Regions from separate parts of the Viridibacillus sp. FSL E2-0187 genome, predicted to be linked through region 2. Evidence: a T-box and tRNA genes for the amino acid it is inferred to sense, from the RefSeq annotation. Region 2 holds a T-box; the other holds one or more tRNA genes.
What was found. The T-box of region 2 lies ahead of leuS (leucine--tRNA ligase). A T-box ahead of a tRNA ligase gene usually reads a tRNA of that ligase, here a tRNA-Leu.
Positions count from the first base shown of each region.

Region 1: it encodes a tRNA-Leu, which carries the amino acid that the T-box ahead of leuS (leucine--tRNA ligase) is inferred to sense. The anticodon was not compared.

Region 1 covers NZ_JBBOVG010000001.1:194,241-201,596, reverse strand. The annotation lists gene MHH85_RS00925 (S66 peptidase family protein) at 1-270, opposite strand, end outside; gene MHH85_RS00920 (ornithine cyclodeaminase family protein) at 614-1,585, opposite strand; gene MHH85_RS00915 (dicarboxylate/amino acid:cation symporter) at 1,638-2,897, opposite strand; gene MHH85_RS00910 (proline racemase family protein) at 2,936-3,946, opposite strand; gene MHH85_RS00905 (helix-turn-helix domain-containing protein) at 4,177-4,716, shown strand; tRNA gene MHH85_RS00900 (tRNA-Leu) at 5,000-5,081, opposite strand; tRNA gene MHH85_RS00895 (tRNA-Cys) at 5,124-5,197, opposite strand; tRNA gene MHH85_RS00890 (tRNA-Gly) at 5,210-5,284, opposite strand; tRNA gene MHH85_RS00885 (tRNA-Gln) at 5,293-5,364, opposite strand; tRNA gene MHH85_RS00880 (tRNA-His) at 5,371-5,446, opposite strand; tRNA gene MHH85_RS00875 (tRNA-His) at 5,491-5,566, opposite strand; tRNA gene MHH85_RS00870 (tRNA-Trp) at 5,584-5,657, opposite strand; tRNA gene MHH85_RS00865 (tRNA-Tyr) at 5,670-5,753, opposite strand; tRNA gene MHH85_RS00860 (tRNA-Thr) at 5,763-5,838, opposite strand; tRNA gene MHH85_RS00855 (tRNA-Phe) at 5,846-5,921, opposite strand; tRNA gene MHH85_RS00850 (tRNA-Asp) at 5,951-6,027, opposite strand; tRNA gene MHH85_RS00845 (tRNA-Met) at 6,031-6,107, opposite strand; tRNA gene MHH85_RS00840 (tRNA-Val) at 6,130-6,205, opposite strand; tRNA gene MHH85_RS00835 (tRNA-Glu) at 6,221-6,295, opposite strand; tRNA gene MHH85_RS00830 (tRNA-Ser) at 6,318-6,409, opposite strand; tRNA gene MHH85_RS00825 (tRNA-Asn) at 6,415-6,489, opposite strand; rRNA gene rrf (5S ribosomal RNA) at 6,501-6,616, opposite strand; rRNA gene MHH85_RS00815 (23S ribosomal RNA) at 6,753-7,356, opposite strand, start outside.
Region 2 covers NZ_JBBOVG010000001.1:482,902-490,257, reverse strand. The annotation lists gene MHH85_RS02390 (ArsR/SmtB family transcription factor) at 1-355, opposite strand, end outside; gene MHH85_RS02385 (hypothetical protein) at 673-981, shown strand; gene leuS (leucine--tRNA ligase) at 1,166-3,580, opposite strand; T-box leader at 3,677-3,892, opposite strand; gene MHH85_RS02375 (3-oxoacid CoA-transferase subunit B) at 4,126-4,782, opposite strand; gene MHH85_RS02370 (CoA transferase subunit A) at 4,802-5,491, opposite strand; gene MHH85_RS02365 (MDR family MFS transporter) at 5,619-6,797, opposite strand; gene MHH85_RS02360 (TIGR01212 family radical SAM protein) at 6,963-7,356, shown strand, end outside.

The DNA.
Region 1 (7,356 bases), 290 kb from region 2:
AAGACGCGCAGCACCGTACCCACCACTAGCACAGAAAATAGCAGCAATATTAGGATCTTCAATCATTTCGTGTAAATCCGATAAGCGATCCTCATCAGTTCCTGCCAAATAACCATTCTTCAGTTGTACAGACTTTCCAATAACATATTTCAAGCCAAGTTCCTCTAAAAAAGCAAATGACTTAGTTAAATTTTCTAAATTTGGTGGACTAGCAGGCGCAATAATCCCAACCGTATCCCCTACTTGCAATCTCTTTGGTCGTATTTTCATTTCTTAAAACTCCTAATAATATATTCTGTTTCTTATCTCTACTTTATCAAACTCTATATATGAAAAGCGAATAAAGAAGCATTCCTTGATTTACTTATTCTCGAAGTATTATAAGTCTGCTGGAAGTACACTTTAATTAAGTTACAATATAATACTTTCATTCCATTGAGAACTGTTAACCTCAGAACTTCTACCATCTAGTAAATTGCTAGGGGGATCTATATGTAGAAATGCACAAAAAAAGAGGAGCACTCTTTTAGCCCCTCTCTCTTCTAAACATCTATTTCTTAAAATGTTACAGGAACCTTCTCATATTCCTCATTACTCGCGATCATAAATTTACTTATAATTCCACATGTACCCCTGCTTTATTCGCAATAGCCTTATCATACAAATATTTAGCGACAACTATATCCGCAATCGCAAGACCCACAGATTTAAAAACGGTAATTTCTTCATCGTTTTCTCTGCCTGACATTTCTCCACTTACCACTTTTCCAAGCTCTGCATGAATACCATTTTCAGAAAATACTCCTTCTTGAATCGGCACATGTAAATCTCCTGTTTCTTCCAGAGCAGCGTCTTTTGCTTCTACAATAACTTTATGTGCTGAAGCAATTGCACTTGACGGTAATTCCTGCATCGTTGGACGGAATGAGCCCACCGCATTTACGTGCGTACCTGGTTTCAATGCTTCGGTGAAGACCGGGATTGTCGAGCTCGTTGCAGTCACTAGAATATCTGCTTTACGTACCACTTCATTAGGATTATCACAAAGAACTGTTTCCACTTTAAACTTTTCTTCTAAGAATTGAGCAAACTCTTTTGCTTTTGAATCACTACGATTAAATAAATGAATTTCTTCAATATCTCTTGCAGCTAAAACTGCTTCACACAAACCTTTTGCCTGCTCACCAGTTCCAATAACGCCTAATACTTTCGCATTCTCACGTGCAAAATACTTTGTCGCAACACCTGATAAAGCACCTGTTCGAATAAGAGTTAAAAAGGAGCCTTCAAGTAAAGCTAATGGTTCACCAGTTTCAATATCAGATAATAAAACGACACCTTGAATGGTTTTGCCAGTTTTCTTATTATCGGGAACCACCGTTACATATTTAACACCCATTGTTTGCAACTCTTCGGCAACGGAAGGCATGACAAGTCCTGTATTTGCTAGGCCAAAAGGAAGTGACAACCTGATTGGTGTTTCTGTTCTCGATGCGGAAAATTCATTTAACGCTTGCGCAACACAGTCCATTACCTCATTCATATCTATCAATTTTTTTTGTTCACGTGCACTTAAAATCAACATATCTTTTCCTCCAGTACTGAACTTCCTAACAAATACAAGTTACTCTACGAGATTATTGAACCACCATTTTTGGTTTTGGCAAGGAAGTATCCATAGCTTCTTCAAGAGATTCTATTTCACTGCCAAAACGTGTGTGCACAATTGCAGTTCCCGTTAAATCACCAGCAATATTATTCACTGTGTTTCCAGTATCAACAAGTGGTGATACTGCAGCATAAATTGCGACTATTTCAAGTGGTAATCCTAATGTGGACATTAATATTGCCATCATGACAATATCTGCTCCCCTTGCTCCTGCAGTCCCCATCGATAAAGCCAATCCTAAAAAAACAAATTGCATAATTAAAGAAAATGTAATTGGTATATTATATAGATTAGCCGCAAAAACTCCTGTCACACCAAAAGTGACTGCCAACCCATCCATATTAATTGTTGCACCTAAAGGCAATGTAAAACCGTAGATTTTATCTGAAATTCCAAGTTGTTTAGACACCCTCATGGATGCTGGTAAAGTGGAATTGCTAGAAGATGTTGCTGCAGCTACAAGGAGTGCTGGGCTTATCGTCTTAAAAAAACCTAAAGGCTTAAATTTAGTGAATATCTTAATCATTGTCGGATACACAATAAACAACAAAATTGCCAAACCGATAAGTGCCGTTAAAACATAGTGCAATGATTCATACAATATTTTTGTGTCTGTTGTTCCGACTAAATTCGCAAGTAATGCAAGAATGCCAATTGGAGCAAGCATCATAATGATATCCGTTATTTTCAACATCAATATTGCACCTTCATTAATCAACTTTTTCATACCGCTTACCTTTTCTCCCAAGCTGAGTAATGCGACTCCAATGATGACCGCCACAATTATTATTTGTAGCATATTCGTTTCAGCCATCCCCGCAATAATATTGTTAGGCACCCATTCAACCATATTATCAATGAAGCTGAACTCTTGTGGTTCAATTTCTTTACCACCGGTTAATAATCCTTGTGCGTTCTTACCAGGATTCATTATAAGGGCGACTCCTATACCAATTGAGGCTGCAAGTATGGTTGTAAGTGAATAGTATAAAAAAGTTAGACCCCCAATTGATTTTAATGATTTCATTCCTGGTAAATTTGTAATACCATCAATTAGAACAAAGAAAGTCAACGGTACAATTAACATTTGAAGGAATCTGATAAATATATCACCGATTGGTTTAAGATAACCTGCTTGCTGTCCAAAAACCAAACCAATAATTATTCCAATCACTGCACCAATTGCGACTTGAATAAAAAGATTCTTCTTTTTCCACCACTTTAACATCTTACATCACCCCTCCTTTCTTTAACGTTACGAAACTATCAAATCTCTTCCAATAAAAATCCTCTTGGTAAAGTGTCGCGTGGATCAACTAAAAATTGATGGAAACCTGTCAAGAAAGCTTCTCCTGTAACTTTTGGAATGACCGCTTCATAACCCGCTACATTGCTAATCGATAAAATCTCTCCGATGAATTGGCCATCTGTAATGCTTTCGTGAACAAAGCTTCCCTGGTCTTCCAATTCACCATGTGCATAAAGGCTCGCTAATCTTGCGCACGTCCCTGTACCACAAGGTGAGCGGTCGATTTGTTCATCTGCAAAAATTGTCACATTGCGCAAATCTGCATTCTCTCCTACTGGATCATCTGAGAAAATAACACCATAAATGCCACGAAGACCACTTTCAAGTGGATGAACTACATCAATTTTATCTTCTATATATCGTTTGATTTTTGTTCCCCATTTTTGAATTGCAGGTAAATCTTTAGTATTTACTTTCAAGCTCATCTCTTTGCTTTTAACAACTGCGTAGAAAGCACCTCCAAATGAGATATCAACATTGAATTCATGACCATCAATACTTACAGGCATATCCTTTTCCAATACAAATGACGGGACATTTTCAAAAGAAACCGCTTCCACAATAGAACCATTGCATTTTGCATAAGCTACTATTTCACCTGCAGGACTATCGATGATAAATTTCTGATTTTCTTCTGTTACGATGAAACGACCTGTTTCTATCCCCATCGTGATTACACCAACAATTCCATGTCCACACATCGTGCTCCAACCTTCATTGTGCATAAACAGTACTCCAAAATCTGCATGAGGGCTTGCAGGGGGCGTAATAATACATCCATACATACCATGATGCCCCCTCGGTTCAAGCATCAGCACTTCTCTGATATAATCAAGATGTTCCATGCAGTAAGCACGTCTTTCCAATTGAGTATCACCTTTTATCTCGGGTAGCCCGTCCGTAATAATACGTAATGGTTCGCCCGCAACATGTACATCAACTGTTGAATATACTTTTTTAATAATCATCTAAATCTCTCCAATCCAATTTTTAAAATACTGTTTCAAAATTAATTATAAAAAGAGTCTCTAGTTATTTATTAACATATGTTTTATAATTTAAGTGAAAGTTCAATATTTTTGAAGTATTACTTAAATTACAATAACCTAATATTAGATTAGAGTTAATATTCTGTCAACTTTATTTTTTAAAATATATAATGATGTATACTTTACATAAATTGAGATGAGGTATTGTTATGGACAAAACAATTGGAGATAAAATTAAAAGCCTACGAAAAGAAAGAAAATTAACCCTTAAGGAAATTGCAGACAAGACTGATCTATCAATCAGTTTTCTATCACAAGTTGAGCGTATGAAATCATCTCTAACACTAGAATCGCTCAAGAAAATATCCGAAGTACTTCAAGTAAATCCTAGTTACTTTTTCAACACAGAAACAGAACAAAAACAGCCTACTGTCATTCGAGGAATAAATAGCGGTACGGAGTTGACCGTCAACCAATTCATTTACAAGGACCTGTCCGGCAATCATAAAGGCCTTGGCTTTAACCCACTTCTTATAATTCTAAATCCTGGAGAAAACAAGGGGAATCAATTTACTCATCACGGAAAAGAATTTCTATATGTTTTAGATGGCAAGCTGACCGTACAAATAAATGATGAAGAATATCATTTAAACGAACATGACTCCATTATCATCGACTCTAGTAGTCCGCATTATTGGTTGAATCTCACAAGTACACCTGTTAAATTTTTATGTGTTTCTTCAGAGTAAAAGTCAATAAATCCTGATCTTGTTTCTATAACTACTACTTTTAAAAAAGAGGAGAGAAATTTTGCTCCTCTCCTTTTAGTCCTTTCTCCCTTTCCTCCTCTTTTTTAAGTTCATAAAACATTGCAGGAACCTACTGCGCCTTTATAGTTAACATTGAACGACTGTGCTTCTAGAATATCTTGTACCTTAAATTCCACCATGGATACTCCCTCAAAGAAAGAAATTTAAACAACAAAAAAAGAGCTCTCATAATGAGAACTCTTAAGGAAATTTATATTTAGGATACCGGTGGTCGGGGTCGAACCGACACTCTCGAAAGAACACGATTTTGAGTCGTGCGCGTCTGCCAATTCCGCCACACCGGCATAATATTATTATAGATCATATGTAGTTATTTTAAAAATAATTGGAGGCGGCAACCGGATTTGAACCGGTGGTAGAGGTGTTGCAGACCTGTGCCTTACCACTTGGCTATGCCGCCGTAAATAGAAAATGGAGCGGAAGACGAGGTTCGAACTCGCGACCCCCACCTTGGCAAGGTGGTGTTCTACCACTGAACTACTTCCGCAAATTTAACTGGGGTACCTGGATTCGAACCAGGGCATGACGGAATCAAAATCCGTTGCCTTACCGCTTGGCTATACCCCAATAATATGGGGCGACTGATGGGAATCGAACCCACGAATGCCTGAACCACAATCAGGTGCGTTAACCACTTCGCCACAACCGCCATAATATTATTATATCTAAGTTATTTTATTGTCAAAAATTAAATGGGGCGACTGATGGGAATCGAACCCACGAATGCCTGAACCACAATCAGGTGCGTTAACCACTTCGCCACAACCGCCATTATATAATTTAAATTGGCAGGGGCAGTAGGAATCGAACCCACATCAAAGGTTTTGGAGACCTCTATTCTACCGTTAAACTATGCCCCTAAAATAAAAAAATGGTGGAGGGGGACGGATTCGAACCGCCGAACCCGAAGGAGCGGATTTACAGTCCGCCGCGTTTAGCCTCTTCGCTACCCCTCCAGAAAAACATGGTGCCGGCGAAAGGAGTCGAACCCTCGACCTACTGATTACAAGTCAGTTGCTCTACCAACTGAGCTACACCGGCATTATTATGGTGGGTCAGGACGGAATCGAACCGCCGACACTTAGAGCTTCAATCTAATGCTCTACCAACTGAGCTACTGACCCATAATAATTTAATATTCTTTTTTAAAAAATGGCGGTCCGGACGGGACTCGAACCCGCGACCTCCTGCGTGACAGGCAGGCATTCTAACCAACTGAACTACCGGACCATTTGGTTGCGGGGACAGGATTTGAACCTGTGACCTTCGGGTTATGAGCCCGACGAGCTACCGAACTGCTCCACCCCGCGATAATGGTATTATTAATTTAAATGGTGGAGGATGACGGGATCGAACCGCCGACCCCCTGCTTGTAAGGCAGGTGCTCTCCCAGCTGAGCTAATCCTCCGTATAATGTTATAAATGGTGACCCCTACGGGATTCGAACCCGTGTTACCGCCGTGAAAGGGCGGTGTCTTAACCGCTTGACCAAGGGGCCATTTAATAAATTAGAATGTGTATGGCGGAGAGCAAGGGATTTGAACCCTTGAGACAAGGTTACTCGCCTACACGATTTCCAATCGTGCTCCTTCGGCCACTCGGACAGCTCTCCAAAAATGGCTCCGAAGGTAGGACTCGAACCTACGACCGTCCGGTTAACAGCCGGATGCTCTACCACTGAGCTACTTCGGAATAATATGATCGCCTAGCAACGTCCTACTCTCACAGGGGGAAACCCCCAACTACCATCGGCGCTAAAGAGCTTAACTTCCGTGTTCGGCATGGGAACGGGTGTGACCTCTTTGCCATCATCACTAGACTATTGTATTACCTAAGGACAAGAATAATTATACCATCTTTTTTAAAGTTTAGCAAGTGTTTTTTGCTATTTTAGAAAAGTTTTTTATTATTCTCTCAAAACTGGATAAATTACATTGAAGTTAGTTAAGTAAAATTTGGTTAAGTCCTCGATCTATTAGTATTCGTCAGCTCCGTATGTCGCCACACTTCCACCTCGAACCTATCTACCTCATCGTCTTTGAGGGATCTTACTTACTTGCGTAATGGGAAATCTCATCTTGAGGGGGGCTTCATGCTTAGATGCTTTCAGCACTTATCCCGTCCACACATAGCTACCCAGCGATGCCCTTGGCAGAACAACTGGTACACCAGCGGTGTGTCCATCCCGGTCCTCTCGTACTAAGGACAGCTCCTCTCAAATTTCCTACGCCCACGACGGATAGGGACCGAACTGTCTCACGACGTTCTGAACCCAGCTCGCGTACCGCTTTAATGGGCGAACAGCCCAACCCTTGGGACCGACTACAGCCCCAGGATGCGATGAGCCGACATCGAGGTGCCAAACCTCCCCGTCGATGTGGACTCTTGGGGGAGATAAGCCTGTTATCCCCGGGGTAGCTTTTATCCGTTGAGCGATGGCCCTTCCATGCGGAACCACCGGATCACTAAGCCCGTCTTTCGACCCTGCTCGACTTGTAGGTCTCGCAGTCAAGCTCCCTTATGCCTTTACACTCTACGAATGATTTCCAACCATTCTGA
Region 2 (7,356 bases):
CAGCTAAATGGTCATAGCAAGTTCTAGCTTCCTGAAGTAATTTTACTTGGCTAGATTGTTTTAATGAACGAACTTCAGGAGGTGGCGAAATGGCAAGAAAAGATTCCAAAATACGTGCGACTTCTTCATTCTCCAGTTGATAATAACGATGACGTCCCTGTTTCTCTACTTTCACTAAATTACCTTCTACTAATTTTGCAAGGTGAAAGCTCGCTGTTTGAGGTGTTACAGCAGCCATATAAGCTAATTCACTCGCTGTATGATAACGCCCATCCATTAAACTTGTAAGAATTGTTGCTCTTGAGGTTTCTCCAAGGAGAGAAGCAACTTCAGCCACATTGGGATTTATACTCATTTCCAACATCCTTTCCGCATTCCATATTTCGATTATAGGGGAAGTATAGGTTGCTTACAATATACACCAATTACGTTGAGGCTTATTTGATCATAAACCACATTTTAACCATTTTAACTTTCTAAAGTGATTTGTTCTGCTTTAACGTATTTTTTAAAAAACCCTTAGAAATGTTTGGAAAATAACCTTAACATTTATACTTATTTATCTTTATTCACTAATTTTCCATGTCTTTAATTTTAAAATTAATTATCTTTGCAACTATTGTTGTTTTCAAACGTATATAGGGTATCATATCTAATCAGGAGGTCTTGTATATGTTCATAATCCCAACTATTATTGCTTTTTTATATGAATTATTATTAGCTATACCTATTTTAGGTGGAGCTATTATGATTGGTTCTGGATATTCAGCTTTAACGACTGCGCTCGTTATTCATGTAATCGTTCTTGTTCTGCGCTTTGTGACTGGTCACTCAAAAGTTGTACCGATTTTAGCGATTATCTTAACTTTACTGACGTGGATTCCTATCCTTGGATGGACTATTCATATTTTAATCGCTGTTGCTTATTTCATTGACTTTTTTATGGGTTTAGGCAAAAGTTCTATTAAAAGGGATTTTTAAAATAATCAATTTATAGTGCACAGTTTCAATTCCTCAAAATTGAAACTGTGTATTTTTGTGCGTACTAAATATGAAACCCTAGTATTCCTTGCGCTATTAAAAAATGAAAAAACCACATCTTCTCTCATATTAAAGAGAAGATGTGGTTAGTCTGCTAAACAGCAGAAGTATTATGTGATGAAGCTTAAATCGCTACAATATTCACAAGTTTCCCAGGAACAGCGATAATTTTCTTAATTTCTTTATCCGCAATTTGTTCAGCAATTTTTTCATCTGCTAATGCAATTTCTTGTAGGTCTTCGCGAGATGCGTCTTTTGCTACTAAAATTTTGGTTTTTACTTTACCGTTTACTTGCACTACTACTTCGATTTCATCGTCAGTTAATTTCGATTCATCAAATGTTGGCCATGCAGCGTACGTTAATGTTTCTGCTTTACCAAATTTCGCCCATAACTCTTCTGCAATGTGAGGAGCAATTGGCGCTAACATTTTAACGAAGCCTTCAGCATAAGCTGTTGGCACGACATCTGCTTTGTAGCAATCATTGATGAATACCATCATTTGTGAAATAGCCGTGTTGAAACGGATATGTTCGTAGTTTTCAGTTACTTTTTTCACTGTTTGGTTATACACTTTTTCTAAAGTAGTATCATTTGAAGCTTGGATTTTATCTGATAGTGATCCATCTTCATTGATAAATAGACGCCAGATACGATCTAAGAAGCGTCGTGCTCCATCAAGGCCATTTTCAGACCATGGAATAGATGCTTCAAGCGGGCCCATGAACATTTCGTAAAGTCGAAGTGTATCTGCACCGTGGCTCGCAATAATATCGTCAGGGTTTACTACATTCCCTTTTGATTTAGACATTTTTTCATTACCTTCTCCTAAAATCATCCCTTGGTTGAATAATTTTTGGAAAGGCTCTTTAGTTGGTACAACACCTAGATCGTACAATACTTTATGCCAGAAACGAGCATATAGTAAATGCAGAACAGCGTGCTCTTGACCACCAATGTAAATATCAACTGGTAACCAGCGTTTTAATAATTCTGGATCCGCAAGCATCTCATCATTTGTTGGATCAATATAACGTAGGAAGTACCAACTAGAACCAGCCCATTGTGGCATAGTGTTTGTTTCTCGACGACCTTTTTTACCTGTTACAGGGTCAACTACATTTACCCATTCTTCAATATTCGCAAGAGGTGATTCTCCAGTTCCACTTGGGCGGATATCATCAGTTTTAGGTAAAATAAGTGGTAGCTCTGATTCATCAAGCGTTGTTACTTCGCCATCTTCCCAATGAATAACTGGGATTGGCTCTCCCCAATAACGTTGACGGCTAAATAACCAATCACGTAAACGATAAGAAATTTTCTTTTCACCTACGCCTTTTTCTTCTAACCATTCAATCGCTTTAGCAATCGCTTCTTCTTTGCCTAAACCATCAAGGAATCCAGAGTTAACATGTTTACCTTCTCCAGCATATGCTTCTTTTTCGATATCTCCACCCGCTACAACTTCAACGATTGGTAAATCGAATTGTTTTGCAAATTCGTAGTCACGTTCATCGTGAGCAGGAACAGCCATGATTGCACCTGTACCATATGTTGCAAGTACATAGTCAGCGATCCAAATCGGCATTTTCTCACCATTAATTGGATTCACTGCATAAGCGCCTGTGAAGACACCTGTTTTTTCTTTTGCAAGATCAGTACGTTCAAGATCAGATTTCATTTTCACTTCATCTAGATATGCTTCAACTGATGCTTTTTGTGCATCTGTTGTAATTTCAGCTACTAGTTTATGTTCAGGAGCAAGTACTGCATAAGTAGCACCAAATAATGTGTCAGGGCGTGTTGTAAATACACGGAACGATTGATTTGTACCATCTACTGTGAATGCCACTTCTGCACCTTCAGAGCGCCCAATCCAGTGACGTTGCATATCTTTAATATTTTCAGGCCAATCTACTTCTTCTAAATCGTCGACTAAACGGTCAGCATAAGCAGTAATTTTCAGCATCCACTGTTTCATAGGACGGCGTTCAACAGGGTGTCCACCACGTTCTGATTTACCATCAATTACTTCTTCATTAGCAAGTACTGTACCAAGTGCTGGGCACCAGTTAACAGCTACCTCATCAATATAAGCTAAACCTTTTTTGTATAGTTGAACGAAAATCCATTGAGTCCATTTATAGTAGCTTGGATCTGTTGTATTGATTTCTCGATCCCAGTCATACGAGAAGCCAAGTTCTTGAATTTGACGTTTAAATGTCGCAATATTTTTTGCTGTAAATTCAGCAGGATCATTACCCGTGTCTAAAGCGTATTGTTCAGCAGGTAGTCCGAATGCATCCCAACCGATTGGGTGAAGAACATTATAGCCTTGCATACGTTTGAAACGACTTAAAATATCTGTTGCTGTATATCCTTCAGGGTGTCCAACATGTAAACCCGATCCCGATGGATAAGGGAACATATCTAGTGCATAAAATTTTGGCTTTGATTCGTCATTGACAGTTTTAAATGTATTATGTTCTGCCCAATATGATTGCCATTTCTTTTCGATCTCTTGATGATTGAAATTCAATGATTTCTCCTCCTTAAAATAATAAAACAAGTTTCGCCATTTATATTGTCATAATATTCCTATACTTTAGACAAAATAAAAACTCCCGTCCCTAGAACAAGGGACGAGAGCTTAAAAAGGTTCCCGCGGTACCACCCAAATTAGTGTATTACACTCAACTTGATTCCTTAACGCGGAAAACGGCTTTGGTTACACTTGTATTCACCATTGCAGACTCCAAGGCGAGTTCAATTTATCCATTTACTAGCTTACACCACCCGCTAGCTCTCTTGAAAATCAAATAAATTTACTATTCCTTATCATAGTCTTGTTATATTGAATCTAATTCTAATCGAATTGAGCCAAAATGACAAGCAATTTAAAAACTTTGGAAATAAAAGGGTTATGATGTTCGGATCGAAGTTTTCTTTATAATATGTAAAAGGTTCGATTTCTACCCTATTTATACGTGAAGAAAAGGATATCAATAAAATACAAGTGTTATTTTAATGTAAAAAAAGAAAGACATATCCTACTTATGCCTTTCTTTTTTTATAGAATATCACTTATCTAACAACTACATTTTCCTGCACATTTTCTACATTTAAATCGGCACCAGTAACTGCAACAACTTCTTCTACTGTATACCCTTCAAATACTTCTCTTAATACCAGTCCTGTAGGTGTTACATCAATGACAGCACGATCCGTAATGATTTTGTCGACAACGGATTTTCCTGTTAACGGTAGCTCACAAGTCTTTTTAATCTTAGCAGAGCCATCCTTTGCTACATGCTCCATTATTACAATAATTTTCTTTGCACCATGTACTAAGTCCATTGCTCCGCCCATACCTTTAATCATTTTCCCTGGAATCATCCAATTGGCTAAGTCACCTGTTTCAGATACTTCCATTCCACCTAAAATGGCTACATCAATATGGCCACCGCGGATCATCGCAAATGATTCAGCATTGCTAAAAAAAGCAGAGCCAGGAATAGTTGTGACCGTTTCTTTCCCTGCATTAATCAAATCAGGATCTACCTCATCCTCTGTCGGATATGGTCCTATTCCTAATAATCCATTTTCTGATTGTAAAATTACCTCTTTATTTGAAGCTATATAATTAGCCACTAATGTTGGCATACCAATTCCTAAATTGACATAATTCCCGTCAGCAATTTCCTGTTCCGCACGACGTGCAATTATTTCTCTTACATTCATATCTCAAAGTCCCCTTTCTTTAAGAACGAATCATTAAGCGTTCAATTCTTTTTTCTTGTTTCGCCTGAAATAGGCCTTGTACATAAATGCTTGGCGTCTGCACTTGGTTAGGGTCAATGTCACCCGGCTCCACTAGTTCCTCTATTTCAGCAATCGTAAATCTTCCAGCTGCAGCCATGATTGGATTAAAGTTTTGTGCTGTTTTGTTATAAATTAAATTACCAAAACTATCTGCCTTAGCTGCTCTTATTAATGAAAAGTCTGCATGCAAAGCTTCCTCTAAGACATATTCCTTACCATCGAATATGCGTGTTTCCTTTCCTTCTGCAATAGGAGTCCCCACTCCCGCCGGCGTATAAAATGCTGGAATCCCTGCTCCACCTGCACGAATTTTCTCGGCTAGTGTACCTTGTGGTGTCAGTTCTACCTCAATTTCACCTGATAGTACTTGACGCTCGAATTCCTTATTCTCTCCTACATAAGAACCTATCATTTTCTTTATTTGTTTTTTATGTAGCAGTAATCCAAGTCCCCAATCATCAATGCCACAATTGTTAGAAATGATGGTTAGGTCTTTCACTTCTTTTTCAACTAGAGCTAGAATGAGTTGCTCTGGAATACCAACTAAGCCAAATCCACCCACCATAAGTGTCATACCATCTTGAATATCAGCAATCGCTTCACTTGCAGAAGTATAAATAGGCTTCATCTTCACTACCCCTTTCTTCACTTGAAATTTCTCCCTCTTTCATTTTCTCAAACAAGTAACAAATATTCAAATTCTAGCAAATATATATATTTATGTAGTATTTTATGCAAATAAAAAACTGAGAATCTCAAAGACTCTCAGTTTTTTTCTCTTTTAGCGGTCGATCATACATGACATAAGGTACTATAGCAATCGCAAGGAAAATTGTTAAAACAATGAACATAATATGCATACCTAATTGATCAGCCAGCACACCACCTATAAAGGGTCCGACCATTCGACCTATCATCGCAGCACTATTTACAACCCCTTGATAAAATCCATCTCGTCCTTTGGGTGCTAACGTGCTAGCAATTGTAGGAATTGCTGGCCATACGAACATTTCTCCAAAAGTCAAAATGATAATTGCGACCATGAACATTTGGAATGATTCTGCAAAGCTCACTACAATAAAGGATACGATATAGATGGAAATCCCTAACACTAGTTGCGCTTTCATAAGATGTTCCAATTTTTTTACAATCGGATTAATCAGTGGTTGACCGATTACAATCAATAAGCCATTTACAGTCCAAAGCAAACTATATTGCTTCAATGAAATACCTAAATCTTGTGTATAAGATGAAATTGTTGTCGTCCATTGTGAATAGGCAATCCAACTGAATAGGAAACCGGATGATATTATTAATAGTGCGATAAAAGAAGATTTATCTTTCACGCGCTTACTTTCACTCACAACAGATGTTGGCCCCATTGATTGTTCCCCCATGGACCGGAAACCAAAAAAGGCAATGAAAAAGAACACTACGTACATTAGCAAATTCGCACTAAATAAATAGTCAAAGCTATAAGACGCTACAACTCCTGCAAGAGCTGGACCAATCGCTACACCTAAGTTTTGAGCTAAGTAAATGGCATTAAATCCACGTCGCCCTCCTTCTGGCCAAGCAGTACCTACCATTGCGAACATACTTGGGAATACAACCCCACCACTAAAACCGATAAGCGTTAAAAACCACACGTAATGAGGCCAACCATGCCAAATTGTTAAGCAGATTAGACCTAAAATTGTCACAATAATTCCAAACATGATCGCCTTATAACCGCCATAACGATCAAATAAATAACCACCTAGTAAGTTTCCAACAACACCTGCAGCAGCATTTGCCATTAACACAAGCCCTGCAACAGAGAGAGATTGCCCTAGATGATCATGCATATAAATTGTATTTAAAGGCCATAAAAATGAACTACCTGTAACATTTACAAGCATACCAATTATTAATAGCCAGACACTTTTTGGCATCCCCTTACCCCCATTATTTCGTATAACTAAATAATCTTATTTCATTTCCATTATTTCAACAACCCCATAAAGCTTTTTTCTATTATTTTTTTTCACTTGAAATAAAATGATTCGATGAATTGGCCATTCCCATGTTAAAATAGTTCGTTAGAGGAGTGAAAACGCATGACTGAAAATTTATTTCCGTTCCCTTCTGATGGGAAACGTTATTATACATGGAATCGATATTTACGTAATGAGTTTGGTCACAAAGTATATAAAGTAGCTTTGGATGCAGGCTTTGACTGTCCAAACCGTGACGGCACTGTAGCATTTGGTGGTTGTACATTTTGTAGTGCAGCCGGCTCAGGTGACTTCGCTGGTGATCGCGTAGATCCAATTCCAGTTCAATTCGAAAAAATCAAACATAAGATGGAGCAAAAATGGAAAAACGGCAAAACGATGGCCTATTTCCAAGCGTATACAAATACACATGCCCCATTACCAATCTTGAAAGAGAAATTCGAGGCGGCTTTAGCTCAAGAAGGTGTTATGGGGATTAGTATTGCTACTCGACCTG